2 regions of the Pseudoalteromonas sp. SR44-2 genome follow, and region 2 is predicted to be linked to the other one. Evidence: predicted binding sites of a transcription regulator. Region 2 holds the regulator's gene; the other holds the start of a gene.
The links. Region 2 encodes LexA, which represses DNA repair genes until DNA is damaged. Its sites were predicted from a motif close to TACTGTATNNNNATACAGTA; they were not measured.

Region 1: a site for LexA is predicted at 10,862-10,881, ahead of H5115_RS09495 (YebG family protein). Genes of this name have one in related genera too.

What each region holds. Positions count from the first base shown of each region.
Region 1 covers NZ_JACJDW010000012.1:64,071-80,305, forward strand. The annotation lists gene ccmB (heme exporter protein CcmB) at 1-619, shown strand, start outside; gene H5115_RS09445 (heme ABC transporter permease) at 619-1,356, shown strand; gene ccmD (heme exporter protein CcmD) at 1,359-1,562, shown strand; gene ccmE (cytochrome c maturation protein CcmE) at 1,559-2,038, shown strand; gene H5115_RS09460 (heme lyase CcmF/NrfE family subunit) at 2,041-4,011, shown strand; gene H5115_RS09465 (redoxin family protein) at 4,008-4,577, shown strand; gene H5115_RS09470 (cytochrome c-type biogenesis protein) at 4,577-5,038, shown strand; gene ccmI (c-type cytochrome biogenesis protein CcmI) at 5,039-6,292, shown strand; gene H5115_RS09480 (VacJ family lipoprotein) at 6,302-7,033, shown strand; gene H5115_RS09485 (EAL and HDOD domain-containing protein) at 7,182-8,408, opposite strand; gene putP (sodium/proline symporter PutP) at 8,740-10,218, shown strand; gene H5115_RS09495 (YebG family protein) at 10,492-10,809, opposite strand; gene H5115_RS09500 (helix-hairpin-helix domain-containing protein) at 11,124-11,420, shown strand; gene H5115_RS09505 (DUF6170 family protein) at 11,445-11,747, opposite strand; gene dsbB (disulfide bond formation protein DsbB) at 11,749-12,267, opposite strand; gene fadR (fatty acid metabolism transcriptional regulator FadR) at 12,796-13,509, shown strand; gene H5115_RS09520 (peroxiredoxin) at 13,872-14,477, shown strand; gene H5115_RS09525 (TonB-dependent receptor) at 14,565-16,235, opposite strand, start outside.
Region 2 covers NZ_JACJDW010000016.1:79,404-95,638, forward strand. The annotation lists gene H5115_RS11570 (heme A synthase) at 1-40, opposite strand, end outside; gene H5115_RS11575 (transmembrane cytochrome oxidase associated protein) at 69-563, opposite strand; gene H5115_RS11580 (SURF1 family protein) at 553-1,293, opposite strand; gene H5115_RS11585 (DUF2909 family protein) at 1,308-1,616, shown strand; gene H5115_RS11590 (cytochrome c oxidase subunit 3) at 1,519-2,394, opposite strand; gene H5115_RS11595 (cytochrome c oxidase assembly protein) at 2,430-2,960, opposite strand; gene ctaD (cytochrome c oxidase subunit I) at 2,960-4,552, opposite strand; gene coxB (cytochrome c oxidase subunit II) at 4,552-5,694, opposite strand; gene lexA (transcriptional repressor LexA) at 6,179-6,796, opposite strand; gene H5115_RS11615 (PaaI family thioesterase) at 6,964-7,404, shown strand; gene H5115_RS11620 (hypothetical protein) at 7,405-7,785, opposite strand; gene H5115_RS11625 (hypothetical protein) at 8,099-8,824, shown strand; gene H5115_RS11630 (chaperone modulator CbpM) at 8,887-9,207, opposite strand; gene H5115_RS11635 (DnaJ C-terminal domain-containing protein) at 9,207-10,175, opposite strand; gene H5115_RS11640 (endonuclease) at 10,407-11,060, shown strand; gene H5115_RS11645 (S41 family peptidase) at 11,161-12,768, shown strand; gene H5115_RS11650 (hypothetical protein) at 12,768-13,139, shown strand; gene hmpA (NO-inducible flavohemoprotein) at 13,211-14,392, opposite strand; gene H5115_RS11660 (NnrS family protein) at 14,414-15,646, opposite strand; gene norR (nitric oxide reductase transcriptional regulator NorR) at 15,926-16,235, shown strand, end outside.

The DNA of each region.
Region 1 (16,235 bases), on a different contig from region 2:
TCGCCAGCGCGCCGAAATTGTAAATCCTATTTTATTCTTCTTAATTGTAATTTCATTATTTCCGTTAGCAATAGGGCCTGAGCCCGGTCTACTTGCGAGAATGGCGCCAGGTATTATTTGGGTTGCCGCATTACTCTCTACCATGTTGGGTTTAGATAAGTTGTTTAGGGATGATTTTAACGATGGCTCGTTGGAGCAGTTAATTGCATCCTCTTATCCATTATCGCTAACCGTACTTGCTAAAGTGGCTGCTCATTGGGTGGTAACAGGTTTACCGCTTGTATTAATGACCCCGTTGTTTGCGTTGTTGTTAAACCTAGAAAGTACGGCGTTAACAGCGACTGTTTTAACATTATTATTAGGCACACCATTATTGAGCTTTATTGGCGCAATAGGCGCTGGGCTTACTGTGGGATTACAAAAAGGGGGTATTTTGATGAGTTTACTCGTACTGCCTTTGTATATTCCTGTTTTGATTTTTGCAACGTCGGCTATCGATACCAGTACAATGTCGCTGGATTATAGTGGGCAGCTTGCCATCCTTGGTGCAATGTTACTTATTGCTATTATTAGCGCACCAATTGCCATATCGTCAGCTTTAAAAGTGAGTGTAAGTTAATGTGGAAGTGGTTACATCCCTATGCTAAAGCAGAGCGTGCATACCAGTTATGCAATACGTTACTGCCTTATTTTGCCGTAGTTACCGTAGTTAGTATGATTGTTGGATGGGTATGGGGGCTTGGTTTTGCACCTGCCGATTACCAACAAAAAGACAGCTACCGTATCATCTTTATTCATGTGCCTTCTGCCATTTTATCTATGGGGGCTTACTCATCAATGGCTATTGCAGCTGTTGTTGCACTTGTATGGCAACTACGAAATGCCGAGCTTGCTGTTATTGCTATTGCGCCTGTTGGTGCATGTATTACTGCTATAGCGCTAATTACTGGCGCTGCATGGGGCAAACCTATGTGGGGTGCTTGGTGGGTATGGGATGCGCGTTTAACGTCTGAGCTTATTTTATTATTTTTATATCTTGGCGTGCTTTCGCTTTACCATGCATTTGAAGATAAGAAGTCAGCAGGGCGTGCGGCTTCTATTTTAGCAATTGTTGGCGTAATTAATTTACCTATTATTCATTACTCTGTTGAGTGGTGGAATACGTTACACCAAGGTGCAAGCATTACAAAGCTGGATACAAAAGCGATAGATCCAAGTATGTTTTGGCCTCTTATGGTTAATATTTTAGCCTTTGCTGCTTTTGTTGGAACAGTGACTTTAATTCGTCTTAAAAATGAAATTTTGCAACGAGAAAAGCACCGACCGTGGGTACGCTCGTTGTTAAATAAGGGGTAATTATGCAGTTTGACTCTTTTTCTGATTTTATTGCAATGGGAGGTTATGGATTTTATGTCTGGCTTTCTTTTGGTACATGCGCACTTATTTTACTCGGTATTTTAGTGAACTCTTTGAGAGACACCAAACGTATTATGGCTTCAGTGGAGCAACAAATAATACGTGAAGCGCGAATTAAAAAAGCTAAGCAGGAACAAATTTCATGAATCCAAGACGTAAAAAGCGCCTATTGGTAATCATTGCCGTACTGTTTGGTATTGGTGGGTCAATTGGTTTAGTGCTTTATGCACTGCAAGAAAATATTAATCTTTTTTATACGCCAAGCGAATTAATTGATGGCAAAGGCCCTAACAAAGAAAAGCCACATATAGGTCAAAAGTTACGTATTGGCGGCATGGTTGTGCCAGGCACGGTCGAGCGTAATGAACAAAGCTTACAAGTAAGCTTTAAGCTAATAGATACAGGTCCACTAGTGACTGTGCGTTATCAAGGCATATTGCCAGACTTGTTTCGTGAGGGGCAAGGCATTGTAGCGCAGGGCGTATTAGTCGAACCTAATGTTATTGAAGCATTTGAAGTGCTTGCAAAGCATGACGAAGAATATATGCCAGCAGAAGTTGCAGAGGCAGTTAAAGGTATTAAGCACGAAAAACCAAAATACAACTTAGATAGTGGTAATTAGCTATGATCCCAGAAATTGGTTATTTTTCTTTAACGCTTGCCATGGTGCTAAGCGTCTTACTGTGTATTTTTCCTCTTTGGGGCGCGCATACCGGTAATCTTCGATTAATGCGTGCGGCTCCGTCTTTAGCAATAGGCCAGTTTGCTTTTGTACTAATCTCTTTTGCTGCACTTATTTATGCAAGTTTAACAGACGACTTTACCGTATCTTACGTAGCGTATCATTCAAGTAGTACGCTGCCTTGGTACTATAAAATCACCTCTACGTGGGGCGGTCATGAAGGTGCTATTTTATTATGGTTAGTAATGCAAGCGGGTTGGACTGCTGCTGTAGCAGCGCGTTCTAAATCATTACCTTGGGTATTACGTGCTCGCGTACTGGGTGTACTTGGTTTTTTAGGTGTAGGTTTTATGATGTACACCTTACTGCTTTCAAGCCCGTTTGAACGCCTACTTCCTTATTTTCCGGTAGAAGGGCGTGATTTGAATCCGCTGCTTCAAGATCCAGGTATGATTATTCATCCACCATTATTGTACATGGGTTATGTGGGGCTGTCGGTTGCTTTCTCCTTTGCTATAGCTGCATTGTTAACTGGTAAACTCGATAACACATGGGCTAAATGGTCACGCCCGTGGACGATGACTGCCTGGGGGTTCTTAGGTCTAGGTCTTACTATTGGTAGCTGGTGGGCGTATTCAGAATTAGGCTGGGGCGGCTGGTGGTTTTGGGATCCAGTAGAAAACGCAGCGCTTATGCCTTGGCTTGTTGCAACCGCATTACTGCATTCATTAAGTGTGACAGAAAAGCGCGGCATATTTAAATCATGGACAGTATTACTCGCAATTGCAGCATTCTCTTTAAGCTTGCTAGGTACATTTATTGTACGCTCGGGTATTATTGTATCGGTACATGCGTTTGCTACAGACCCTGATAGAGGCTTATTTATACTCGCCTTTTTAGGCATTGTTGTTGGTGGTGGCTTGGCGTTATATGCAATGCGTGTATCGCAGGTACACAGCGAAGGGCGTTATAAGTTTGTATCGCGCGAAGTGGCGTTATGGCTCAATAATATATTTTTAGTGGTTGCTACATTAATTGTTATGTTAGGTACATTGTTGCCAATGGTTCATAAAGAAATGGGCTTAGGTAGCATTTCTATTGGCGAACCGTTTTTTAATAAAATGTTTGCAATCATTTTAGTACCGTTTGCTATTTTGATGGGTATTGGACCACTTTTACGTTGGAAGCAAAACAAGTGGGCTTTTTTGCAAAACAAAATATTAATGGGGGTATTAGCAAGTGTTGTGATTACCTGTGCTTGGTTGTTCTCAAGTTACGATTTAGTAAAACCACTTACATTATTAGCGACAACACTGGCGGTTTGGATTGCAATATCAACAGGGATTGATATTTACACCAAAGCAGCTGTACACGGGAGCTTAAAAGTAGGCTTAAAACGCTTTACTGTAAGTTACTGGGCTATGGTACTTGGGCATATTGGTATTGCATTTATTATTGCGGGCGTAACACTTACCTCGGCTTATTCAGTAGAGCGTGATGTATCGATGAAACCGGGTGAAACAGCACAGCTTAATGAGTATGAATATCGCTTTGATGGCGTTAAAACTATTCGTGGGCCAAACTACAGCGGTCATGCGGGCGTTGTATCTGTGCTTAAAAATAATGAGCTAGTAACACGTTTACACGCCGAAAAACGTAAATATGACATTGGTATGCAGTTTATGACTGAGGCGGCAATAGATGCCGGTTTTAAACGTGATTTATACCTAGCATTAGGTGAGCAATTAAGTGGTGATGCATGGTCACTTCGCATTTATCATAAACCATTTGTACGCTGGATATGGATTGGTGGCGTGCTTATGTCATTAGCAGGTTTCATGATTTTGTTTGATAAACGTTACCGTACATCAGCTAAAACAGCCCGTAAAGATGTTCCGGAGAGTGTTTTATGAACCGTAAAATTTTAGCTATTGCTCCGCTTTTAGTGTTTGCTTTTGTGTGTGTATTTTTATACCAAGGTCTTTTTGCCAACCCTCGTGAAATTCAAACAGGGCGGTTAGGTCAAGAAATGCCAGCATTTAATTTACCTGATTTAATGCAAGACAATAAGCAGTGGACTAACGAGTCGTTAAAAGGTGAAGTTTACTTATTAAATGTATGGGGTACGTGGTGCCCAACATGTTTAGTCGAACTTGGTTATTTAACTAAGTTACGTGAACAAGGCGTTAAAATTATTGGACTATATTACGTACAAGGTTACGACGCTGATTTTGATGGCCCGTTTGATATGCAATCACTTCGCAGCGAAGTCACTGATATGCTGCAACGTGCAGGTGACCCTTACCAATTTAATATTTTAGATTTACACCGTACTTTGTCGTTGGATTTAGGCGTGTCGGGTGCGCCAGAAACTTTTTTAGTCGATAAAAAAGGCACTATTTTGTTGCATCACACCGGTGATATAAATCCGCGAGTATGGCGAGCTAAATTTGCGCCAATTATGCAGGAGCTTAAATAATGAAGTGGTTACTACTTACGCTTAGCCTTTTTGTAAGCATGGGTGCGTTTGCACAGCAAGATCGCTATCAATTTGATAACAACAAACAAGCAATATTGTTTGAAGAGTTAACCAAAGAACTACGTTGCCCTAAGTGTCAAAATCAAAACATTGCGGACTCCGACGCTGTTGTTGCTAAAGACTTGCGCGATAAAGTGCTCGTATTGGTTAAAGAAGGTAAAAGCAAAGACGAAGTGATTGATTATATGATTGACCGCTTTGGCTATTTTGTTCATTACGACCCACCTGTTACACCAGCGACTTTAGTGCTGTGGGTACTACCTGTGTTAATTGTAATTGTTGGCTTTGGTTTTATTGTTATTCGCCAACGAAAAGCATCAGTAAAACAAACATGGAGCAGCGACGATGAAATGCTGCTAGCGAAGCTAATTGAACAAAATAAACGTCAGGAGCAAAGCTAAATGATTTTAATGTGGGCGTGTTTTGCCTTACTCACACTGGTTGCTCTTAGCTTTGTTATGATACCTTTTTTAAAAAAAGAGCGTGTTCAAACGATTACTCATAACGCCAATGCTGAATTAATTAGTATTTATGAGCAGCGTTTAGTCGATTTGCAAACTGATTTAGATAATCAACGCATTGATAGCGTAAATCACGCAGAATCAATTGTTGAATTAAAACGTCGCTTATTGAACGAGCTATCACCAGAGAAATCACTTAACAGCAAAGGTAATAATCGTATTTTTGCTTTAACAGGCGGTGCATTTGTTCTTGCGCTTACAGGGATTTTTTATAGTTTTACAGGCAGTCAGCAGCAAATTTCGGCTTGGCATGATGCAATGGATAATTTAGCTGATTATGGCGAGCGTGCTGTAATGCAAAAAGGTGAGCCGCTTAGTCAAAATGAGCTGCAGGCTTTTGCATTGGCGCTTCGTACTAAACTTAGCCGCTCTGGCGATGATGAAGTTGCTTGGATGCTACTTGGTCGAGTGGCTATGTCGCTTAATGAATTTGACATGGCGCAGCAGTCATTTGATAAAGCACTACGTATGAACCCTGATAATATGCAGGTTCTTATTAGTTACAGTCAGGTTTTATTACTTGAAGGTAGCGAAGCTAATATGACTCGCGCGGCAGGTATGCTTTCAAAAGTGCTAAACGTTGAGCCTACTAATTTAGATGCTATTTCGTTACTAGCGCTGATAGCGTATGAGCGTAAAGATTGGCCGCAAGCTAAAACTGCATTTGAAGTTTTATTGGCGAGCATGGAAAAAAATGATTCACGTTATAACATGATCTCAGAACGTATTGCTGATATTGAGCAGCAAATGCAAAGTGAAGGCTCAGTTATGCCAGTTACTACTACAACGGGTGCTATTGCAGTTACAGTCGACATTGCAAAAGAGCTTATTGATAAACAGCCAAAAGACGGTATTTTGTTTATATTTGCAAAAGCTGCAACTGGCTCACCTATGCCATTGGCTGCTGTTAAGCTGACTAAATATTCATTTCCAATTACAGTTGAGTTGAGTGATAGTAGTGCAATGGTTGCAGGGCTTAACTTATCTAGTGCAGAAAATATTATTATTTCGGCACGTATTTCTATCGATGACTCTGTTATGCCAAGCTCTGGTGAGCTAGAAGGTCATTCACAGGCGTTAAAGCGTGAAAGTGTAAGTGACTACCAACTTCAAATTGATACATTAATACCTTAAGGACGTTAGATGTTAAAACACAGTTTTACTTTTTTATGTTTATTGATACTAGCCGGCTGTGCTCAAGTACCTCAAAGCAAAGTAGATGACAGAGATCCGCTGCAAAGTATTAATCGTCCATTATATGACTTTAATATGGATGTACTGGATGCTTATTTATTGCGCCCAGTTGCTGTAGGTTATGTTGAAGTAACGCCTGTACCGGTAAGAAACGGTATTGTTAATTTTACAGGTAATATCACCGCACCTGTAGATATGATCAATGCGGGTTTGCAAGGTAAACCGGGTAATGCAAGCGTGAGCTTAGCACGCTTTTTAGTTAACTCTACTGTCGGTCTGTTTGGTATCTTTGATGTTGCAAGCTCACTAGGTCTTGAAATAGTCGATGAAGACTTTGGGCAAACATTGGGTGTATGGGGCGTAGGTGATGGCGCCTATTTAATGCTACCAGGTATGGGGCCAACAACAGCACGTAACCTGACCGGTGATGTAGTCGATAACTTTGTATTACCTGAAGTTGCGCTAACGACTCCACAAACTATTTTAGTATTTGTTTTAAAAGCAGTTGAGGCGCGTGCATCATTAATCCCACAAGAAGGGCTATTAAATGATTCACTTGATCCGTACTTATTTGTAAAAGATATTTACTTCCAGCGTCAAATTTATGAGCTGTACGATGGCAACCCACCTATAAAAGAAGAGCCAGCTGATTTTGATGAAGACTTTTTAGAAAGTTTATAATTGAAGCCAATGATAAAAACGCCAGCTAAATGCTGGCGTTTTTTATTGACTGTTTATATATAATCTGAACTTTGGCTAGAGAAAAATAAACTTAAGTATCATTATGATTCAATATATTAGTAAATACCTTAACCAGAGTTCGGGTTACTTATTTTTCGTTAACTATTAACTGCATTTGCTCATTAACCCAAGTGAGTGCTTCATGATAGGCATCAGGAACTTTTTCACCTAGGTTTAGCTCTTTCGTTAATTCGTTTGCGGCTGACCAGTTAGCTTGTTCATAATACTTAACTAAGTTTAAATATTTTGCCAGCAAGCCTTCATCGTTTAATAAGGCTGCTTTTATGTCATTCGAAAGTGGAAGCTTTTTCATAACGCTTTCCATTCTCTCATCTAAAATAGCATCCATAAGAGACATCATACCGGTTAAAAATGCCATGCCGGTATCTTTAAATTGTCCATGGGATATAGCGAGTAACTCACCAAAACGAGCGCGCGTAAGCGATAGCCTAATTAGCTCTACAGGTTTATCCGCTGATACTTGCGCTGCAAATAATAATGATAATAGTTTTTTAATTTCGTTAGCACCAAGCACTATAAGGGCTTGCTTAATGGTACTTATTTCAGCACGCCTTGCAAAGGCAGCAGAATTTGAATACCTAAGTAATTTGTAAGATAGGTTTACATCACGCTCAAACACATCAGTGATTTTTTTAAGATCCATATCAACGCTTGATGTTTCGTAAAGTAATTCAGCTAATGCCATTTCTGAAGGCGGTAGAGCCTTACTTTGTACCATTTCAGGTTTTGAGAAGAAAAATCCTTGGAAATAATCAAAACCAAGCTCTAGGGCTTGTTGGTAAATTTCATAGGTTTCTACTTTTTCGGCAAGTAACTTAATATGCGAGTGCAGTTTTAAATCATTAAGAACCGTTTTTATTGTATCTATATCAGATGCTAAAAAGTCTATTTTAATAATATCAATAAATGGATAAAAGTGGCGCCAAACAGGCTGATGAATATAGTCATCAAGAGCAATAGTGTAACCTTTATCTTTTAGATCTTTCACTATGGCTAATAATCGCTTCCCAGGTTGCACAGTTTCAAGGATTTCTACAACTACAGTATCTTTGCCCAGTAGTGTTGGGTAGCCCTTTGATAGCGTTTCTAGGGTGAAATTTATATAGGCGGGTTTATTGTCGGTTAAATCTTCTAAGCCGAAATTAAACTGACTACCTTCAATTAGTCGTGTAGTTGCCTCGTCACCATCTATATCAGGAAATACGTTATCAACGCCATCGCGAAATAAAAGTTCATATCCGATGAGCTTTTTATCTCTGTCTAAAATAGGTTGGCGTGCAGCGTAAAAATACATAAACAGTTCCGTAAGAGTAATGTAATTGGGTATTGTAATAATATATGGCAAAAGACTCAAAATAGCATTACGTATATTTGCTAGATTAATAAATTATCATTAAAAATTAAGGTGTTTCTAGTATTTAATTTATTATATTTCACCAATTCGCTTTAAAATCATTCAACATGAGTGTTTTTGTATCAGGTGAGGGCAACAAGTTGGAGATTTTATTATCAAGCATGATATAGTCAGCGAGAATGGTTTTTACCCCAATAGTGTCTTAACTATAAAATTTTAAGAGTCATTATTTGGATTAAAGCCTATTATTAATAATTATGCGGAGGCTAATTTGGAAACAGGAATGATTATTTCACTAGCATTATATTTTATTGTAATGTTAGGTATCGGACTATATGCATATAAGCAATCTACTGACGATGTATCTGGTTACATGTTAGGTGGACGAAATCTATCTCCAAGTGTAGCTGCACTGTCTGCAGGTGCATCTGATATGAGTGGCTGGATTTTAATGGGCCTACCTGGTGCGATGTTTGTTACTGGTTTTAGTAGTACATGGATAGCAATTGGCTTAGTGATTGGTGCTTGGTTAAACTATCTGTTAGTTGCACCGAGATTACGTGTTTACACTGAAAAAGCAAATGACTCTATAACCATCCCAGATTACTTTTCAAATCGCTTCAATGATAAATCCAACCTATTACGTGTTGTATCAGCTGTGGTAATTATTGTTTTCTTTACTCTTTATACTTCATCTGGTGTTGTCGCTGGTGGTAAATTGTTTGAAAGTTCATTTGGTTTAACTTATGAAATGGGTTTATACATTACAACGGGCGTAGTTGTTTTATATACCTTGTTTGGTGGTTTTTTAGCTGTAAGCTTAACTGACTTTGTGCAAGGTTGTATTATGTTCATTGCACTTATTCTAGTACCAACGGTTGCATACTCTTTGCTTGAACAACCTTTAGAATCAACTTTACATAGCGTAAATCCAGATATGCTTAATTGGATTGGTGCAGGTTCTGCATTAGGTATTATTTCTGCAATGGCCTGGGGTTTAGGTTATTTTGGCCAACCACATATCATTGTTCGTTTTATGTCGGTACGTAGTGTTAAAGATATGCCTAAAGCACGCCGTATTGGTATGACATGGATGATTGTTGCTGCCATTGGTGCTGTTGGTACTGGTATATTTGGTGCAGCTTATACTTATGAGAACAACATTGTAGTTGAAGACCCTGAAACAATTTTCTTAATTCTTTCTGAGTTGCTGTTCCACCCACTTATTGCTGGCTTTTTACTTGCTGCAATTTTGGCTGCGATTATGAGTACTATCTCATCTCAATTATTGGTTAGTTCAAGTTCATTAACAGAAGATTTCTATAAAACATTCTTACGTAAAGATGCCAGTGATAAAGAGCTAGTTGCTGTTGGCCGTATTAGTGTTGCCGTAGTTGCTATGTTCGCTATTTATTTAGCTTACGATAGAGATAGCTCTATTTTAGACCTAGTAAGTAATGCGTGGGCTGGCTTTGGTGCTGCGTTTGGACCACTTGTATTGTTTAGCCTTTATTGGAAACGCATGAACTTTGCTGGTGCGTTAGCTGGTATGTTAGTAGGCGCATTTACTGTGCTAATTTGGATATATGGACCATTTACTATCAATGGTGAAAGCTTAAGTAGCTTTATGTACGAAATAGTACCTGGCTTTATTTTAGCGAGTATTGCAATTGTTGTTGTTAGCTTAGTAACAAAAGAGCCAGAGCAAAACATCACTGCTTTATTTGATGAAGTAGAAAAAGAGCTTTAATTAGCAATTACTACTTATTTTAAAGTGAGTAGTAATTAATACCAATCCGCAATAATACTTAATCATTTTGCGGGGCTAAACGTGTTGCTACCGGCGTTAAAAAATTCTCATTTAGTACAACTAAATGTCGAATTTTTGCCTAGCTATCAACACGTTTTTCCACCCTCAAAGAGATCACTTAATTAAGCGAATTGGTATAATAAAAAAGGGAGCAACTTAGTTGCTCCCTTTTTTATTTAGTTTGTCCCGTTCGAGGAGGGAACATTCTATGAATTAACTTACTTTTTTATCGTTGTTATCTTCAATTGATGCAACGTTATCTGACTTTTTACTTTTTGCTGGCGCTTTGGTAACAGCTGGATCTTTGCCACCTTTTAATATGGTCATAAAATCATCTTTGCTTTTCGCTATTTCTAAAGCAAGTGATTCAATTTGTTGCTCACTAAGCGGTACGTCTACCTTTTCTAGCATCAGCTCAAGTGATTCTGCTATATCGAGCATCTTGTCATAAGCATCAGCTTCTTTTTTGGTAGTAAACGTCATACGCTCGACTCCGTTTCGTTCTACAACATATTTAACAACAACAGCCATGATTTCTCCTGCAAAATTGCTTGGCACCGTGGTTTTTAAAAAACCATTAGATTACTGTTTTTATGTACAGTAATGGTTTGTAAGTAAATTTGCAAGCGCGAAGTATTAATTTTTAGGTGTCTTAAATTTGACAAAAAACGGTAACTTTACTTTAGTTAAGCAATCACTTTGTTGTACCAGCTGCATTTTCAGGATTTCGGATCATAGTGATAATGCGTTTAGGTACACTTTAAGTGATGAACTTTACAGTTCCTTATTTATTGATTTCCTGAGCAATACTCAAAATTAAGAAAAGAAGAATAAGGACAAGTTTAATGAAAACGTTAAAAAATTTACTCATCATAAGTTTATTATGTTTACTACCCGCGACTACCGCGTATGCACAATTATCAGAAGTAACTAAGCAAATGCCTCAAGCTGAGACAATTAGTATAAATAATGCTGATGCAGAGATGCTTGCTAAGTTACCTGGTATAGGTAAGAAAAAAGCGCAGGCAATTGTGGATTATCGTGAAGAAAATGGCGAATTTAAAAGCGTTAGTGATTTATCGCAAGTTAAAGGGATTGGCAAAAAGCTTTTAGCTAAATTAGAGGGGAAACTTACACTTTAATATTTCTAAATAGTAATCAGGGTGCTAGGCGCCCTGATTAAATTGTTTTAGTGCATCGCTTAAGTGCTTTTTAGCAAAGTTAATCTCAATAGGTGTAGTTAATAGTGGATAGCACAATCCGCCAAGTATCAAAAATGGTATTAATATCCAACCTTTAAATACAGTGAATATTAAAAATAGTGGGCTAAGTAATAGCAATTTTATAATACGCAATAAAACTTTATCAGTTGGCGATAGGTTACTTAATGCAAGCGCAATTACATCTTGACGCTGGCGTACTTTTAAATGCTTAAGCTGGGCTAATTGGCTTGAAAAAAATGTAAACATATCAAATCGACTTTTTAATTAATAAACGGGCAATAATTATAATAAATAGCGTTAGTGAGAAAATCCCAAATATCACTTCCATCCAAGCAGGCATGCTCATGCCAACAAACTGCCAATCTATATTTCCACAATCTCCGGTAGCTTGAAAAAAGCTAGGTATCCATTCATGTAGTGGCATAAATGATGGGAAATTTGGTTCAAACTCGCAGCTAAATGCAAAAGGGTCTGTGGTGGTTTGCATCTCAATATGTTCGCGAGCAATTAAGTATCCCCAAACACTCGATATCCCCCAAATAGCATACGCTATCATACGCACAGTTTTATTTTGTGGTTTACTCGAGCCTACAATCCCTGCGCCTAATAACCCCAATACTGCAGTGCGTTGATATATACACATTATGCAAGGCGCTAACCCCATTTTGTATTGAAAGAAAAGAGCGGTAACTTCAAGTAAAAAAACGATAGCTGTAAATAAAAGCCACGGGGTTCGTTGGGTAGGTAATTGTGCAAGCCAGTTCATAAAAATTCCGCGTTTTAATAGGACGTTAGATTATGACGTAGGATAAAGTATGCAGCAACAAAAAGGAAAAAAAAGCTACCGAAGTCACTTTTTATAAGATGAAATTAGTGACAAATCAATACAGCCTTAGCAAAGGTTAAATGACGCTCTATTATTTCCCCATCGATACATAAGCTCAGCTATATTGCTTACTTATACTAAGGTGATGCATCATCTAAAGAATTTTTTATGGTTGCACTTTTTTGTACTTTTTCTTATGGCAAGTGCGGGATAAGTTAATTAAGCTCAGGCGCTGCGTAAATAAAAATATCTCCATAATAACAATGTACCTACAATGAATATTACTCTAGATATTCATGAATTGTAGCTAAATTAGAGAAACCCAAATTTAATTATTTATTAATTTTCAATTTCTACTCATTTGCTTTATTAATATATTACTTTACTTGTTAGTTGTGCTTCGTCTGGTACAATCAGTCAGTTATTCGTGTAAAACGATGAGTGTTGATTAATTCGAGTGGGAACTGGATGAGAATTTTTAAAGCGAAAAGCCCAGCAGGATTTGCTGAAGAATATATAGTTGAGTCCATTTGGAACGGCGATTTCCCTCCAGGTTCAATTTTACCTGCCGAGCGAGAACTTTCAGAGTTAATTGGTGTTACAAGAACAACCTTGAGAGAAGTATTACAGCGTTTAGCGCGTGATGGTTGGCTAACAATTCAGCATGGTAAACCTACAAAAGTAAATAACTTTTGGGAAACGTCTGGCTTAAACATTCTTGAAACATTAGCGCGCTTAGATGAAGACAAGATGCCAGAGCTGACAGATCAGCTTTTATCTGCACGTACTAATATTAGTGCTATTTATACACGTGCTGCAATTAAGTTAAATCCTGAACGCGTGATTGAAATTTTATCACAAAGCAATGAGCTAGAAGACACCGCTCAAGCATTTGCTGACTATGATTATAAAGTGCATCACGAATTAGCCGTTGCGGGTAATAACCGTATTTATGTATTAATACTTAACGGCTTTAGAGGTTTTTATTCAAAGATTGGTTGTCATTACTTCTCTGATGCCGGAACTCGTGAACTTGCTCGTCAGTTTTATAAAGATTTAACCATTTTGGCAGAAAAGAAAGAGCATGATGGTGCTATTTCTATGATGCGTAAATATGGTCATCAAACGGGTGAGATTTGGCAAAAAATCCGTGGTGATATGCCCTCAGATATAATGGACTAAGTCTAAGCGAGAAACCTGCATTTGCAGGTTTTTTTATATCTGTAAAATTTAGCGCCACCGTATATGAAATTCTAAAAAGTTTAATGTATAAACCACTTCGATATTTTTAAAATTTCTACTTAGTTACAACGCAACTTACACTTTAAATTAGACCTATTATTTAAGCATATTAGCGCAAGTTGCAAGTGTTCGTTATTTTCGATTGCTCACATCGTTAAATGCGATTGTTCTTTTGCAGTGAATAACTTTAGAATGCCAATTAATTATATGTATGCGCTATTGGTTTTTAATTTTTAGCGCCCATATAAGTACCAGCATTGCGAAAGCAATTGAAAACAAACTCAAAATATTTGGAGAATAAAATGGGTGTATTAGTAGGCCGCCAGGCACCAGACTTTACCGCTGCAGCTGTTCTTGGTAACGGTGAAATTGTAGATAGCTATAACCTTCATGAAACAATTAAAGGTAAAAAAGCAGTTATCTTCTTTTACCCACTAGATTTCACGTTTGTATGTCCTTCTGAACTTATTGCATTTGATAAGCGTTTTGAAGAGTTTCAAAAGCGTGGCGTAGAAGTAATTGGTGTTTCTATCGATTCACAATTCTCACATAACGCATGGCGTAACACTGCTGTAGCAGACGGCGGTATTGGTAAAGTTCAATACGCACTAGTTGCAGACGTTAAACACGAAATTTGTAAAGCATACGACGTTGAGCATCCAGAAGCGGGTGTTGCGTTCCGTGGTTCTTTCTTAATTGATGAAGAAGGTAACGTACGTCACCAAGTAGTGAACGATTTACCACTAGGTCGTAACATCGACGAAATGCTTCGCATGGTTGACGCGCTAGCGTTCCACACTGAGCACGGTGAAGTATGTCCTGCTGGTTGGACTGAAGGTAAAAAAGGTATGGACGCAAGCCCTGAAGGCGTTGCTAAGTTCTTATCTGAAAACGAAGGCGAGCTATAATTTAGCCCTTAGTTTTAAATAAAAAAACCGCCAATTGGCGGTTTTTTTATTTGTAGCGTTAGCTCACTTTAAAATAAGCTCGCAAAGTTAAAACGAGAAACTAACTTTAGTATAAAAGTATCGGCCTCTAGGGTTGTGTACACCTGAAGCATAACCGTATAGATCAGCGTCGCCATCACCAATTGCAAATGGTGGCTCTTCATCAAATAAGTTATTTACACCTAGCGATACTTTAGTTGAGTCAGTAACACGATAAGATGTTTGTAAATCTACCAGTGTTTGCGAATCAACCATACGTGATGTATTGCTATCAAAGTCTAAATTACCGTCAAAATCAATATCTGGGGTATCTTCAAACTCACCTACATAACTGATGTTTACGTTTGTATTAAACTCGCCAATTTCCCAGTTTGTAGAGAAAATCCAGCGGTGCTCTGGATAGCCATACTCACCGGTGTAATCGCGGCCATCTTTTTCAAATTTATCTTGGTATGCCCATTCTAAATTAAATTTCAATAAACCTAAGTCATCAAGTGAGTGATTGTAGTTAGCTGAAACATCAACCCCAGATACTTCTTGCGAAGAAACGTTTTCAAATGTGCTGTAAATTTTTTGAATTGTTCCTAAGCTATCGCCACCTGTAGGTGTTAAGCGTACACATACAGTACTATCTTGGTTATTACACTCAGAGTTATAAATTGGACCAAACTCTTGCTCATCAATTTTGTTATCTTGAGTGATGCTCCACACATCGACACTTAAACCAAACTCAGCAGAAGGCGCCCAAATAAAGCCGACATTCCATGATTCTGATTCTTCAGCTTTAAGGTCAGGGTTACCAGCAAATTCAATGTTGTAATCAAGTGCATCACAATCAAGGCCTGTTGCTTCACATCGGTATGTATCTACAAAGAATTGGCTTTCTTGAGATGGACCTAAACCAACTTGTGCCAAAGAAGGCGCTCTAAAGCCTTGTGCCCAAGAGCCACGCACTGTGATTTCATCAGTAGGCGCCCAGCGAAGAGCTACTTTAGGGTTTGTTGTTGTACCGAAGTCACTGTAGTCATCGTAACGGCCAGCAAGTTGTAGCTCTAAATTATCAGCAAGAGGGATAGAAAACTCGACATAGGCAGCGTATTGTTCACGATCTGCAGATGCAGATACAGACTCTGTGCCAAATATTAAACCACGTTGAAATTGATCATCAGGAATGTCATTAACGTCTTCTTCACGGTACTCAATACCTGCAGCCATCATTACTACATCATCGCCAAAACTAAATGCTTCGCCTGTAATGTTTGCATCAAAGGAAGTCATGTGAGACTCACCACGACGCACTAAGCTTGTTGTAATACGATTAATTACAGCAGGGTCGTTGTATGTGCCACCAAATGGATTGTAGTTTCCTGCATCAATTTCTTGTTGTAAGAAATCAGTACGCACCCAACCTTGTGTTCTATCACCTGTTTGCAAAGATTTACTTCGGCCTTTTTGTACAGCGGTTTCCCAACTCCAATCATTAAACTCACCTCTAAGCCCTGCAACAAAGCGAAGAGTATCTGATTCAATATCCCATTGGCGTGCGCCAGCATCAACTGTACGGTAACGACCAATTTGAATGTCTTCACCAAATGGATTGTTAGGGTGGCTAGCTGGGACAGTTAAGCCTGCATCTTCATCAAGTGGGGTAGGGGCTCCGGCCGCAACAGACGTATTGTGCTGTACTGCCATTTCTAAAAAGCCCGTAATGCCATTATC
Region 2 (16,235 bases):
ATCCTGTTATTAATACTAATTTTTTATAATTTTTATACATCAGATACTCCAACTTAAGCTCAACTTAATTAGCTAGAACGAGAATAGTTAAGTAATTTTTTTAGATCTTTTAATAACCCTTTTTGTACTAAACGGTTTTCTTGTGGCTCGACCTTAAAGGGATATTCAAGTACCACTAACCCCATATGATCAATTAAATATAAACTTGCAGGATTTAAACTCTGTTGCTCGGTAATAATTTTCCATGGTAGATTTTTATTGTCGGGACTTCCCATTACAGCCATATCAACCTTGCCTTGGTTTTTACCAAGTGCCACATATAAGTTATTAAGTGCATTGAGTTGTTCGCTGCATGGGGTGTTACATTCGTTTGAATAATTAAGTGCGATAGTCCATTGTTTGGGATTATTTTGCGGCCAATTTTTAAGTTTTATTTCTTGGCTTAAAAACTCGCCATTATTAGTAATTGCAATAGGCAACCAATCAAACTTTAATGCGCCATATGCCAAAACTAATGGGATAGCGCAGCAACCCACAAACAACAAAAGGGGATTATTTTTCATTATGTGTCCTTTTTTTACTCGCAAAAATAGCCACAACAGCACATGCAATAGCAATTAAAAACCATTGCAAGGCGTAGGCATTATGCTTTTGAGGGCTCATAACAACGGCCTCATAATGAGGTGTTGCAATCTCATCACCAGTACCTTGTCTGTAAGCCATAAAATTAATTAATGATTGCTGGCTTTGGGTGCTCAGCATATTCAAGTCGATAGATTGGATTCTTGTAGGTAAGTCGTTATTTGTCGTTTTATCTTCAAGCGTAAAGCTACTTAGGTTATTTTCTTTTATTTGCGCTTTAAGAATAAAACCACCTGTAGGCAGAGTAACCTTTGGCAGTGTATCTCTAGATATAGGCGCTTTTACCCATCCTAAATTAACTAAAATCACTTTTTCTTCGGTGTCTGGCTTTAGTAAAGCAAGTAAGTCGTACCCTACTTGTCCGTTATAAACTTGATTATCTAAAAGCCAATATTGGTTTTGTACAAACCGCCCTTTTAACTCAACCAATACACCAGTTTTGTTCCAGCTATCAGGCAAGTTAAGTAATTGAGACCAGCTCATCACACCACGAGTCTGTTGCTTAGCTATGGCGGTTAGTTGTTGCTGCTTTTGCTCACCTCGCTCCAACTGCCAAAACCCTAATCGCACACACACAAGTACAACAACCACAACCATACAAATTGTGATTAGTGAGCTAAGCTTTTGTTTGTGCCATAAAACTAACTGCATAAAGGGTCAACTCAGTGATTATTAAAATTATTATCGTACTGTTGTTAATATTTATACTTTTTAACTTATTTAGAGCATTGTTTATTATGGTGTCAGGGAAAACTGAGGGACGACCTATGTCTCACTTTTTAGGTCGTCGCGTATTGTTTTCGGTCGTTGTTTTAGTTGTTGTTATTGCAGCGCTTAAACTTGGTTTTATTAAAGCAAATAATTCGCCAATAAACGCTACAGCACATATACAAATACAAACAAACACAGCCACACCACATCTACAAAGTGCCAATACCAAGCAGCTGCTTGAAAAGCAAAGTGCTTATCTTTAGTAAAGTGCCCTTTTAATATCCGTAAAAATATTACAAATAAAAGTACGGTTCCTAGCGTTACATGCATGCCATGAAAACCAGTCAATAAAAAGAACGTATTACCGTAAATACCCGCATCTAGCGTTAGGTTAAGGTCATTATATGCATGCATGTACTCCTCAACTTGCAGCCCTAAAAAGCAAACACCCAATAAAATAGTAGCGCCTAAAAAAACCTTAAGTGGAGTACGTTTATTGTTTTCCATCGCTACGTGGGCAAAATGTAAAGTAACTGAGGAAGTAAGCAGTATTAAGGTATTTATAAGTGGTAAGCCTTGCCAGCCCATAGCCTGAGTAGTTTCGCCAGCAGGTGTTGAAACTAGCGGCCAAACAGCTTCAAAAGTTGGCCATAAAACCTCGTTAGTCATTGCATTATTGCCTGCACCTCCAAGCCAAGGTACCGACAATACCCGTGCATAAAAAAGCGCACCAAAAAAGGCCATAAAAAACATAACTTCAGAAAAAATAAACCAGCTCATACCTTGTCTAAAAGAGCGATCCATTTGTGCTGAGTACAAACCTTGGTCCGATTCACTAATTACATTTTTAAACCAGCTAAACAACATATACACAAGCACAGCAATACCGGCATAAAGCAGATAAACCCCGCTACCACCTTCTTTACCTACACTCATAACAGTCAAGCCTGCCCCTACTGCAATAAAAAACAATGCAACAGCACCTACAATAGGCCACGGGCTTTGCTCAGGTACGTAATAATGCTCATATTCTTGATTCATTTTATTTACTCCTAGTTTCACACTAGTTTAAAAAGCTAGTTATTACTTGCCACCAGCTGTTCACTAATATCAAATACGGTATAAGATAAAGTTAATTCTTCAATGTCGCTTGGCAATGCGGTATCAACATAAAAAAGTAATTTAAATTCAAGCTCTTCCCCTGCTTTTAGAGGTTGCTGATCAAAGCAAAAACAAGCTATTTTATGTAAATACTTTGCCGCTTTACCTGGCGAGACTGATGGTACAGCCTGCATTACTTTATCTAGATTGCTGTTATTTTTAGCACTAAACATTACTTCACGCATTGCACCGGGTTTTACCACTACACTGTATTCTTTTGATTTAACTTCAAACGGTGCACCACTTTGTGCGTGAGTAGTAAAGCTAACGCCAACTTCTCGGTTTTGTACTATTTTTGTACTTTGCTCTGCTTGCTCAAGCGAAGGCTTTCCATTAAGCCCTGTTACATCACAAAACACGTCATACAAAGGTACTAAAGCAAAGGCAAAGGCAAACATGCCTATGCAAATAAGTACCAAACGTTTGAGTAGCGGTGCGTGTGTCATTACTTAATAACCGGCGGCGTAGAAAAAGTATGATATGGCGCTGGAGAGTCAACTTCCCACTCAAGGCCTTCTGCCCCTTCCCATACTTTTGCAGGCACTTTATCACCGCAACGCGCGCATTTAATTACCACAGCTACAAACAACAATTGCGATAAACCAAAGGCAAACCCACCAATACTTATGATTGCGTTAAAGTCGGCAAATTGAAGAGCGTAATCAGGAATTCGACGCGGCATACCGGCAAGTCCTACAAAATGCATAGGAAAAAACAGTACGTTCACGCTCACCAGCGATAGCCAAAAATGCCATTTAGCCAATGTGATATTAAACATGTTGCCTGTCCACTTGGGCAGCCAGTAATAAGCCCCTGCCATTATCGAAAATACAGCCCCTGTTACTAATACATAATGAAAGTGCGCCACTACAAAATAAGTATCGTGATATTGAAAATCAGCAGGTGTAATTGCCAGCATCAATCCCGAAAAACCACCTAAGGTAAACAGCACAATAAACGCAATACTAAAAAGCATTGGCACCTCAAAAGTTATTGAGCCTTTCCACATTGTGGCAACCCAATTAAATACTTTTACTCCTGTAGGTACCGATATAAGCATGGTCGCGTACATAAAAAACAACTCGCCAGCCACCGGCATCCCAGTGGTAAACATATGATGCGCCCAAACAATAAAGCTAAGTAGCGCAATTGAGGATGTGGCGTAGACCATTGATGCATAACCAAAAAGTTTTTTACGAGAAAAGGTAGGCACTATGGTCGATATAATGCCAAAGGCAGGAAGAATCATTATGTATACTTCAGGGTGACCAAAAAACCAAAAAATGTGTTGGAACATCACCGGGTCGCCACCGCCTGCGGCATCAAAAAAGCTGGTCGCAAAATACTTATCGGTAAGTACCATAGTGACAGCCCCTGCAAGCACTGGCATTACGGCTATTAATAAAAAGGCAGTAATTAACCACGTCCATACAAATAAGGGCAACTTCATCCATGTCATGCCGGGGGCACGTAAGTTCACTATGGTTACAATCACATTGATTGCGCCCATTATTGAGCTAATTCCCATAATATGTACGGCAAATACAAACAATGCAGTATTATCATTACTGTATGTTGTGGACAGTGGTGCATAAAAAGTCCAACCAAATGCAGGCCCCCCACCAGGCATAAATAACGATGCCAATAGGATTAAAAACGCAAACGGCAAAATCCAAAAGCTCCAGTTATTCATTCTTGGCAATGCCATATCTGGCGCGCCAATCATGAGTGGTATCATCCAGTTAGCAAGGCCTGTAAAGGCGGGCATAACCGCACCAAACACCATAATTAAACCATGCACTGTGGTCATTTGATTAAAAAAGTGAGGGTCGACCAACTGTAAACCTGGTTGAAATAATTCAGCCCTGATCACCATGGCCATTCCACCACCAATTAAGAACATGGTCAGCGAAAAAATTAAATATAAACTACCTATATCTTTATGATTAGTTGTGTAAAGCCAGCGTTTAAAACCTTTAGCTGGGTGATGAGCATGATGAGCTTCATTGGCGTTAGGTTGTTCTACTATGCTACTCATTAGTTCGCCTCCACTTTGGCATCAAGAGCTGCCTGTATTTGACTCGGTTGAATAACATCACCCGTATCATTACCCCACGCATTACGTTTATAAGTAATAACCGCAGCTAATTGCTTTATAGATAACTGTTTGGCAAATGCTTGCATTGCCGTACCGGGTCGTCCATGGATAACTACATCAATGTGATCTTTTATATCGCCAAGCACTATCGGGCTGCCTTTAAGTGCAGGAAAGACACCCGGTAACCCCATGCCAGTAGGTTGATGACATGCAGCACAATTAGCCATATATACTTGTTCGCCTAAAGTCATTAACTCTTCTTTTGGGAGGGTTTTATCAAGTAATGCGGCATCTGCTAATGCTGCTTTTTGTTTAGCCTGCTTTGCATCTGCAAGCCATGTTTTAAAATCAGCTTCAGATTTAGCGACCACCACAACGGGCATAAAGCCATGGTCTTTACCACACAACTCAGCACATTGGCCTCGGTAAGTACCTTCTTCGTTTATGTTCGTCCATGTTTCATTTATAAAGCCGGGGTTCGCATCTTTTTTAACTGCAAAATCAGGTACCCACCAAGAGTGAATAACATCATCAGAAGTCATTAAAAATCGTACTTTTTGATTTATTGGCAGTACAAGAGGCTTATCAACCTCAAGTAAGTAGTTAGGGTTTTTATCTGCAAGATTCGCTATTTCATCTTGCGGGGTAGATAAAATAGAGTAGAACTCTACATCTTCGCCCATATATTCATAATGCCATTTCCATTGCGAACCCGTAATTTTAATAGTGAGATCAGCTTTGCTGGCATCTTCCATTGCAATAAGGGTTTTAGTGGCTGGTACTGCCATAGCAATTAAAATAACAAACGGAATTGCAGTCCAAAGTATTTCTACTTTAGTGCTTTCGTGAAATTGGGCAGGTACAGCCCCTTTAGATTTACGGTGATGAATAAGTGCCCAAAACATAATTGCGAACACTATCACCCCAATCACACAACATATTATAAATATGGTCATGTGCAGCTGATATACATTATTGCTTATATCGGTTACGCCTTTGCGCATATTGTATTGGCTATTAGCCAAAACTGGGTGCGTAAAAACACATAATATAAGCCACAAGGTAGAGGTCAGTTTACCCATGTGACGGCTCCTTTGATGCTATTGCGAATGCAAAGCGAAGAGGCATACGGCTTAAACGCCAATTCGTTATTTTTATTTTTTTAGCCAATCTCATTTAATATTGATTGGTTTTGCTGCGCCAACAACGGGTTTGTGTATATTGTGTGTTCTCAAAACTAAAAAGCTGTGAGTTATTATTAGCTCAGCACATTAACAATTAGCTAAAAAACGAACAACAAGCAAGTTTTAGTATAAAAAACAATCAGGTGATATTGAATAATTAATAAAAAATCGGTAATCAACTAGGCAACAGGAAGTTCAAAATATGAGCAAAACAAAGGGGTTTAACGCATTCGGAGGGGGAAAATATAAGTGCAAAAAAGTTTACAGCTTAAATAGTCAGTGGGCTGTTTACGCCCTATTTTTTAGTACAAATTTTAAAACAAAAATGCGTACTAATTAGTACGCATTTATAAAGCTGCTTGTTTAAAAGCTATTTTTAAAGTCACATCCAATCAGCGTTTCTTATAACGCCAACGGCTAAGCCTTCAATATTAAAAGACTCATTCTCAAGATCTACTTCAATAGATTCAAAATCGTCGTTTTCAGCATGAAGTAATACTTTACGACCCGCTTTCTCAAGACGTTTTACAGTTACGTCTTCGTCTAGGCGGGCAACAACAACTTGTCCGTTTTCAGCGGTTTGAGTACGATGTACAGCAAGTAAATCACCATCCATAATACCAATATCTTTCATGCTCATACCGTTAACGCGTAGTAAAAAATCTGCAGCCGGTTTAAACATTAATGGATCGATTTTGCAGTGACTTTCAACGTGCTCTTGCGCCAAAATAGGTGAACCAGCAGCAACACGCCCTATAAGCGGTAAACCTAATTGTTCTGGCTCTTCTTCTTCAATTAATTGAATACCACGGCTTGCACCTGGTTTCATTTTAATTGCGCCTTTTTTAGCAAGTGCTTTTAAATGTTCTTCAGCAGCATTGGCACTTTTAAAACCTAATGTTTGCGCTATTTCAGCACGTGTAGGAGGCATACCAGTGTCTTTAATAAAAACTTTAATTAGTTCGAGTATTTGAGCTTGGCGGTTCGTTAATGGTCGCATACAACTGGTTTTCCATACAGTACATTTAACTGTGAGTATATACAGTTAAATAAAAATCGCAAATTTAAATTAAGCCTTAAAATAGCTAAAGTAATTTCACTTGTGTACATTTTAGGGATATAACTAAAGCTGAGTTTATAAATGATTAAAAATGCAAAGGAGACATTATGAGTATTTGGTACCAGCCCATCACCTTAGAGCTGTGCAAGCAGTTAGAGCAAGGCGTTAATGGCCAAGGAACATTAATGAAAACTATGGGGATAGAAGTCACAGAAATTGGCGATGATTATTTGGTTGCCACAATGCCGGCAATTCCTGAGCATCATAACCCAATGGGGATGGTTCACGGCGGTGCTAACGTTGTACTTGCCGAAACAGTTGCCAGCTATGCCGCTAACTTTGTTGTCGATTTTACTAAATTTTACTGTGTAGGGCAGGAAATTAGCGCAAGTCATTTAAAAGCATCTCGCAACGGCACTTTAACAGCAACGGCTAGAGCGTTTCATATTGGCAAACGTAGTTCAGTATGGGAAATAAAAATTACAAATAGCCGCAATGAGCTGTGCTGCGTATCAAAAATGACCGCAGCAGTCGTAGAGCGAAGATAGTTACTTTTCGATTGGGTAAATGGTAATTTCCATACCCGCACCAATCGCAGATATACGCAATAATGTATCTGCATCTAAGGCTTGATTAAAGCACTTAGGAGAAGTCCCTGATTCAAAACCAATATCAAACGTTCTACGTGAACAGCTTAACCATTGCTTTAGCGCATTACGCGAACACGATTCAATAAGCTCACATATATGGTTTATGGCTTTATCAGGTGTGCTCACCTCACCTGTAGCTTCAATACGCGCTAGTTGACGGTATTCGTCTTTGTCATAATGTAAAATCGTCGCGACTTTTTTCAAGTCCGCCACTAGCAAACTAATATCTTGCTTTGATTCAAGCTCAAGATCTACATTTAAAAATTGAATTTCCGACATCGTTTCGTATTTATCCTCTAATAATTTCATTGCAAACTTTAACGCAGTTTTACCGTTATACCAAATCAACTATGCTCTATTAACCACTTTATATGGATATTTCGCAGCTTTTAAGTATTTTTTAGCATTTAAAGCTAGCTGGATATCAAATATTCAGCTCAATTAAACAGATAAGTCATGTTAGGAATTTAAGTGTAATCTTTTTTATTTTTAAATGATTACAGTAAGCTATAGTTTAAACTGCGACAAAATGTCGCAGTAACTTATCCCATTAATGTAATAAACTAGCCTCTAAAAATAATAAGACTAAAACATGAATAAAAAAATATTTAAGCATGCTCGCAAGTTACATAAATGGTTAGGTTATTTATTAGCACTACAAATTTTAGCATGGTTACTAGGTGGTTTGATTATGAGTGCAATCCCTCTTGATAAAGTTCATGGGGAGCATCTTGCTACACGTACTCTCAATAATCCATTTACGCAGGCTGATTATATTGCTTCCCTTGACGATATTGCCTCTCAGGTGGTTAATCCAACACAAATAATTTTTGAGAACTTCTTAACTACACCACTTATTACTGTCTTTAGTAATAACGAGCAGCAAAGCTTCAATGGCATAACAGGCCGACCATTTGAACCGCCAACTAAAATACAAATTACCGCAAATGCTAAAGCACACTTACTTATTGATGCTCAAGTAACAAGCGCTGTACTACTAAAGCAAGGTACGCGAGAAGTTGGATATAAAACCAATGTTTGGCAGGTACAATTTGACGACACATTTAACACAACACTGTACTTGTCAGAAAATAACGGCAAAGTTGTCACCGTTCGCAGCACGCTATGGCGAATATTCGACTTTTTTTGGATGTTACATATTATGGATTACGATGAGCGAGAGGATTTTAATAATCCGCTGCTTATTAGTTTTGCAGCAACCAGCGTACTTTTTTGTTTAAGTGGAATATTATTACTTATACAAAATATACGACTAAAACGATTTATCCGAATTAAAAATAAGAATAAATCAAAGTAGTCATATTGGTTTTTGAGAGCTAGCGCCCACTTATCAAAGAGTAAATAAGCCTAGGGCTTATTTTATTCCAAGTGCTTAAATCGACTCAAATGTCGCTTTAACATTTCGTTTTCGAAAATCAACTCATCACGCTCATCCAGCAATTGTAAAACTAAAGCTATTGCCGACCAATCTAACGAAAAGTCATGCTGGATACGGGCCGCTTTTTTAACTAAGGTCACTGCAGATACCGTAAATTGCCACTGCGTAACATGCTCCCCCTCAATTGGAACCGCAATATTATGCTCAACTAGCTCATATAAAATTGCTTCGCTAATATCACTGCTCAAACATAGCTCTTTGCTAGTAAGTAAATCGTCTTTTTGTGTCACGATAATTTGCATTATGGCTTGCTCCAGTTATTACGGGGATCAAAGTGAGCTTTTTCGGCTAATTCTTCCCACAGTTTTTTACTGGTATCATCAACAGATGTTGGATTAACAATTTTAAGCACAGCAAATAAGTCACCTTTAGCTTTTTTACTCATTAATCCCTTACCTTTAATACGCAAGCGTTGACCAGACTGACTATTAGAAGGAATAGTTAATTGGATATTACCTGTCAACGTAGGTAAATTTAGCTTTGTACCAAGAGCCGCTTCCCATGGTGCAAGAGGGACAACTATATTTAGGTTATGACCCTCAACATCAAATAATGGGTGAGGCACTAAACTAATTTGTAAATACAAGTCGCCATTTTGCCCATTCGCTGACCCTAACCCGCCTTGCCCTTTTAGTCGAATTCGCTCGCCATTTACTGAGCCTGCAGGAATTTTCACTTTAAGTGATTTTTTAATTTCAGTAACACGGCCACTGCTGTCTCGCTGCGGTAACATAAACTCAACAGGCTTCACGGTATCAACTAAAGTCTCTTCAAGAAAAATTAGGAACTCTATTTCCACATCTTGTCCTTTTTGCGCGCGAGCGGCGTTACTTCTGCTTTGCCCAGAACGATCGAATCCACCAGCCCCGCCAAACATTGAATTAATAAAGTCAGAAAACTCTTGGTCGGTTTGAGGATCGCTTTGCTGGTAATTACTTTGCGAAGAGGCATTATTACCACCATAATGGCCTTGCTGTTGACGAGCACGATTTTGTTGGTGACGACGTAACTCGTCGTATTTTACACGTTCTTCTTTGTTATGAATGACTTCGTAAGCTTCTGCTATTTCTTTAAACTTATCTTCTGCTTGAGGCTCTTTGCTTACATCTGGGTGATATTTTCTGGCTAACTTTTTATAAGCTACTTTAACCGCTTTATCATCTGCATCAGGCGATATTCCAAGCACTGCATAATAATCAACAAATTTCATTTGCAATCCAAATCCTCATATTGAGTAAGCTTTAAGCATACTCCTTAACGGGTAACCTTGTGTGGTTAAAATACGATAAATAGTGAGAAATAAATGAATAGTGAAAATAACTTTGAGTAAAAAATTAATCAGGCACTTTTTAGTAATATAAGCGTAGGCCTTAAGTTAACTTTATCTTTTATCTTCAAGGCTTTAAACTGCCTATTCCTGTAGTTCACATTTGTGATGGATATGACTCGATTTATTCTGGCCTTATTGGCTTGTTGTGTGTGCGCTTCGGTATCAGCCGAACAATTTACCCGTTTTTCAACGGCTAAAAGACATTTAATTAAAACCCTACCTGACAACGCCAAAAGCATTTACTGCGGTTGCGACATTAAAAAAGAAGGCAAAAAACTCGTTCCTGATCCGTCTAACTGTGGTTACATTCCTCGAAATACCCTTACCCGCTCAGGCAAAGTAAATGTGCGAGCACTACGCATTGAGTGGGAGCACATTGTTCCGGCGTGGGAATTTGGTCACCAGCTACAATGCTGGCAAGATGGCGGGCGTAAAAACTGCCGTAAAGTAAGTGCTAAATTTAGAAAAATGGAAGCTGATATAAATAACTTAGCGCCAGCTATTGGCGAAATTAATGCCGATCGCTCTAATTATCGTTTTGGTATGCTTAGCGAAAACGCCACACAATATGGTCGTTGCGAAGTAAAAGTAAACTTTAAGCAACGTGTAGTTGAACCGCCTGTTTATGCACGAAAACGTATAGCTGACACCTACGCTTACATGCAAAAAACATACGGTTTAAAAATCTCTGATAAACAGCAAAAGTTATTTAATGCATGGCAAAAGCAAGCATTCGCAGATACAAGTAGTGCGAGTAAGCTCTAAGCTTTAACACTCATTTACATAAATCAAAGTTATAAATGTTGAATAAACGAGCGAGTGTTGTAATATTTTAAACAACTTATTTACAAAAAAGCCCTTACCTATGTTTAAAAATAATAAAACCTCGCTTGCCATTTTCACTGCATTTGCGGGCTTTGCTTTGACCGGTTGTGGCGGCGGTGGTAGCGGCATCGACTCAGCCCCTGTAGTTACAACACCTGTTAGTAGCAGTCCAACATGGACTGCGGGTGTATTTGAACCCTCTAACGATTTAAAAAACTTTTGCGAAACCCCGCGTACGGGTAACGATCCCTTTAATAACAACGAGCCTTACCCAGATCAAGCCGGTTCTGCCCTTTACGAAAAACTCTGGCTTCGCTCTTGGAGCGACGAAACCTACCTTTGGTATGATGAGATTGCCGATAACGATCCTGAAAGCTTTGCCACAGTAGCCGATTATTTTGCCCAATTAAAAACAGAGCAGCTTACCGACTCAGGGGCAAAAAAAGATAACTTTCATTTTTCAGAACCTACTGAAGATTACTTTCAAGAAGCGCAATCGGGCGTTACTTCTGGTTACGGTATAAATTGGGCGTTTATTGGCGATACAGCCGACCGTATTTTACGCGTCGCTTATCTTGAAGATGATTCACCTGCAAGCCAAATAGGCTTTCAACGTGGTGATACTGTACTTTCAGTTGACGGTGTTAGCATTAATACCAATACACAGTCGGGTGTAGATACGCTTAACGAAGGCTTATTTAGTCCTACTAACGGCGACTCACATACTATTGTTGTACGCAGTAACGATGGCGCCGAAAAAACATTTAATGTAACCGCTGGCAATATTGAACAAACACCGGTTCAAAATGTTAAAACGATTACAACCGCAAATGGTTCAAGCGTGGGTTACATGCAATTTAATAGTCATATAAGCATTGCCCAAGAAGGGCTTATTGATGCAGTAAATAAGTTTAAAACCGATGGTATTGATGAGCTTGTAATCGACTTTAGATATAACGGTGGTGGTTTATTAGCACTGTCGGCACAATTGGCTTATATGGTTGCCGGTAATGCCAACGTTAACAACCGCTTTTATTATCAAACTCAACAAAACGATAAACAACCCGTTGATTCGCCTTTCCCATTTATTGATGAAGAAATAGATTACTCTACTTTTTTTAGCACAGGTGAAAACCTACCTGATTTAAACTTATCGAAGGTTTATGTATTAAGCACATCAGGCACCTGTTCGGCATCAGAAGCTTTTATTAATGGTTTAAAAGGTATAGATGCAGAAGTTATTTTAATTGGCGATACAACCTGCGGTAAGCCCTATGGCTTTACCCCAACTCATAACTGCGCAACAACCTATTACACTATTCAATTTAGTGGGGTAAATAGCAAAGGATTTGGCGAATACGCTGCGGGTTTTACACCAACCCCTACGCCACAATTTGATGCTGATGTTCAAGGTTGTGAAATTGAGGACGACTTTGATCATCAGTTAGGCGACAGTGACGAGGCCGTTTTAGCCACCGCATTGTTTCATGTTGAAAATGGCAGTTGCCCAATTAGAACGGCTGCTGCAAAAGCAGAGCCAGCTACTTTTTCAAGCTCTCGTGAATCTCTCATTCCTTTAAATATGCCTGAGCAATTTACCCAGCGTAATATGGACTTAACTTGGCCAACACTGAGTGAGGAAAGGTAATGGCTAAATTATTACTCCCATTAGCCACCTTATTCGCTTTGGGAGGATGCCAAAGTGTAAATAGTGAGCCCGCTAAACCCGCTATATTAACGAGCGTTAATCCCAGCGTTATTGCAACACTACAACAGGCAATTCAACAAGCTAAGGGAGGTGCATTAGTAACACTTTCCGATTCCGTATTTACTAAACGTAGCGAACTGCTAATTGATCATGCAATGAGTAAAGGGTCTGATGGCAGAGTAATTATGGGCGCGCATAATATAAAATCTGAGAAGTTTATTTTGCAACTACGTAATAACCAATGCGAGCTTTACTATCCTAAAAAAGAGCTTACTACAGTACTTGAAGGTGTGACCTGTAAAGAGTTATAAGGCACTTTATTAGCGTTTATAAAAAGGCGCGCAGCACATCGCTGTACGCCTTTTTCTATTTTAAAGCGTTATTACAAGTCTTCATGCGGACCAAACACTTCATAATGAATCTGCTCGTTTTTAACACCTAGTTCAAGTAACTGGTTTTTTATAAATGCCATAAAACCGGCAGGACCACATAAGTAAAAGTCGCCATTACTTAATGGTAGCTGTGCTTGTACTGCATTTAGGTTCATTAACCCAGTAAAGTCAGCGCCCTCTGTCGCTTGGTTAAACCACGTTATTGTTTTCAAGCGGTTATTCTGCGCTGTTAGATCATATAAATATTTTGAAAACGAGTGCTGCTGAGTATTTTCGCAGGCATGTAAATACATAATCTCTTGATTAGAGTTGTCACTTAATAGCGTTTCAAGCATAGCCAGCATTGGCGTTTGCCCAACACCTGCTGAAATGAGTACCGCTGGGTTTGTGTTATTGCGTAAAAAGAAGTCTCCTGCTGGCGGGTATAACTCAACAATAGTGCCTTGCTCTAATGAGTGTAGATAATTAGACACCATGCCAGGCTTTGGCTGTAGCTCTTTTTTAACACTAATACGGTAGTTTTTAGCGTTACTTTTTTGCGAAATAGAATACTGGCGAATTTCTTCATATTCAGCGCCCTCTGGCTTAACTTTAATACCTAAATACTGTCCTGGTTTATGTGTAATAACAGCTTCGCCATCAACTGGCGTAAGTGTAAAGCTTGTTACTAGTTCTGATTCAGCCTGTTTGTTGGTTATTTTAAATTGGCGAGTTCCCGCCCAACCACCGTGTTTATTTTTACTGTGCTCATACAAAGCAGCTTCTTCGGTTATACAAATATCAGCAAGTACGCCGTAAGCTTCGCGCCAAGCGTATTCAACATCGGGAGTAAATTGCTCAGGAAGAAGCTCTTTAAGCGTACCAATTAAGTGTGCACCTACAATAGGGTAATGCTCAGGCAAAATATTTAAGCTGGTATGTTTATGGTTAATACGCGTTAGTGCTTCTTTTAATACAGCTAAATTATCAATGTTTTGTGCATACGCAGCCAACGCATTAAAAAGTGCAAATTGCTGACGACCTGTATCTTGATTCACCATATTAAAAATATTTTTAAGCTCAGGATTATGGCTAAATAAACGCTTATAAAAATGATTGGTAACAACCGTACCCGCCTGCGCTAATAACGGAACAGTACTTTTTACGATCTCAATGGTTTTATCAGATAACATATGTGTTTTCCTATGGGTGAACTAACCACGACGCCCATCAACACGACGCCGCGTTAATATAGGTGTGCAGTGAATTAAAAATAATGAAAAAGCTACTAACCACAGCAAAGCACTTATTTGCCAAGCAAGGTGAGGCCTAATAACAAAAGGGAGTAATGAGCGAGTAATAGCGGCTACTAACACAAGTGCAAAAGCAACAGCCATGTAATGAGGAATAGCGAGTGTACGCCCTGTATGACCATGCGATACACGCGTCATCATTGCTAAAATCATCATACCTATTGTGCCAATAGTGATTAAGTGCAGCGCATCTTTAAATTGCATTGCACTGCTATAAAAGCTAAATGCAACCATCATTAATCCTACGCCTAACGCTAAGTAGGAAAAATGTAAAGACCATAACAACGGCACTCTCAATACCTTGCTATCCCACCAACAACCAGCCCTAAGCAGGTGAAGCGCAGCAATAGTTGCCACAACTAACGCAGGATTAATCGTGTTCAAAAACAACTTGTTAATGAAAAATAAAGTGATAGCCACAATAGATAAATACATCACCGCTTTATCTATTTTAGGAGTGCGAACTTGTGCGGCTAAACCTAGACCTTTAGCGGTAAAAAATGGTAAAACGCGGCCCGCAACAATGCCAACTAGTAAAGTAATTACCAGTACTGCGGTATCAACCACACCAAGTGCAAGCTGCATGTTTTGTTGTAAAACAAGTATTAAATACAATACATTGAGCCCACAAAGCACAGCTAAAATAGCTAAAAACGGATAGTTACTTTTGCTATTGGCTTTTAATAACATATTAGCCAACGCGGCTATGGCGCCTAACCACCAAATAACTTGTAATGTAAGTGCAGCATATAAATTAAAATGAGTAATATCTGACAGTGCTACAAAAAATGCTAAGCGCGCTGCAAGCCATATAAACGTAAGCCACATAAGGGCTTTGCCACTTATGCTCGGCACGCCTGTCCACGTTTGTGCTGCGGTAAGTAAAAAGCCAACAGCTACAACTCCTGCAAAGCCAAACAGCATTTCGTGCGCGTGCCATAATGTCGCAGGTATCGATAAGTGCCAACTTGTATGGCCTGTTAAAATAAGTAGCCAATACCCCACTGACAAAAATGCCAATAAGCCACCGCCTAAAAAGAAAGGCCTAAAAGCTAGCATCCATAACGGCCATTGAGATACTTGATGAATAGCAACGCGTGCTGGCATTGGCTCTGTTAAGTTTATAGGGCGCATTATTTTATTTCCTGCCCTACACCATACTGAGCAAAAAAGTATTCAGCGCACGCTAGTGCCTCATGCAGTGAACTAAACTGTGTTTGATTATTTAAATTATTCAGCATTAGTGTGGTCATGGCGATCTCTGTAACTAACTACGTTACTTAGCTATTACACATACTGTGCCAACAAGTTTAATTAATTAAATTCAACAAGTTAAATTAAATCACTTTACAGTGTGAGTCTTTATGACCTACTATAAATTAACTCATAAAAACACAAATAGGTCATTTTGACGTGAACCAGCAATTCAACCTTACACAAGTTGCTCTAGAGCTTGCTCAAAGTACACTACACGAGCATAGCTTTGATCAATTACTAGCAACGGTTGAGCGGGTTATTCCTAGTGATGCAAGTGCGTTATTAGTGCTTCAGGGCGAACAATTAAAACCCCTGGCAATTAAAGGATTAATGCCCGACAGTTTAGGCAGACGATTTAAAATAGTAGAACACCCTCGCCTAGAAGCTATTTGCAAAAGCACACTCGCGCTTCAATTTGCGCACGACTGCCCACTACCCGATCCATACGACGGATTGCTATTAGCTA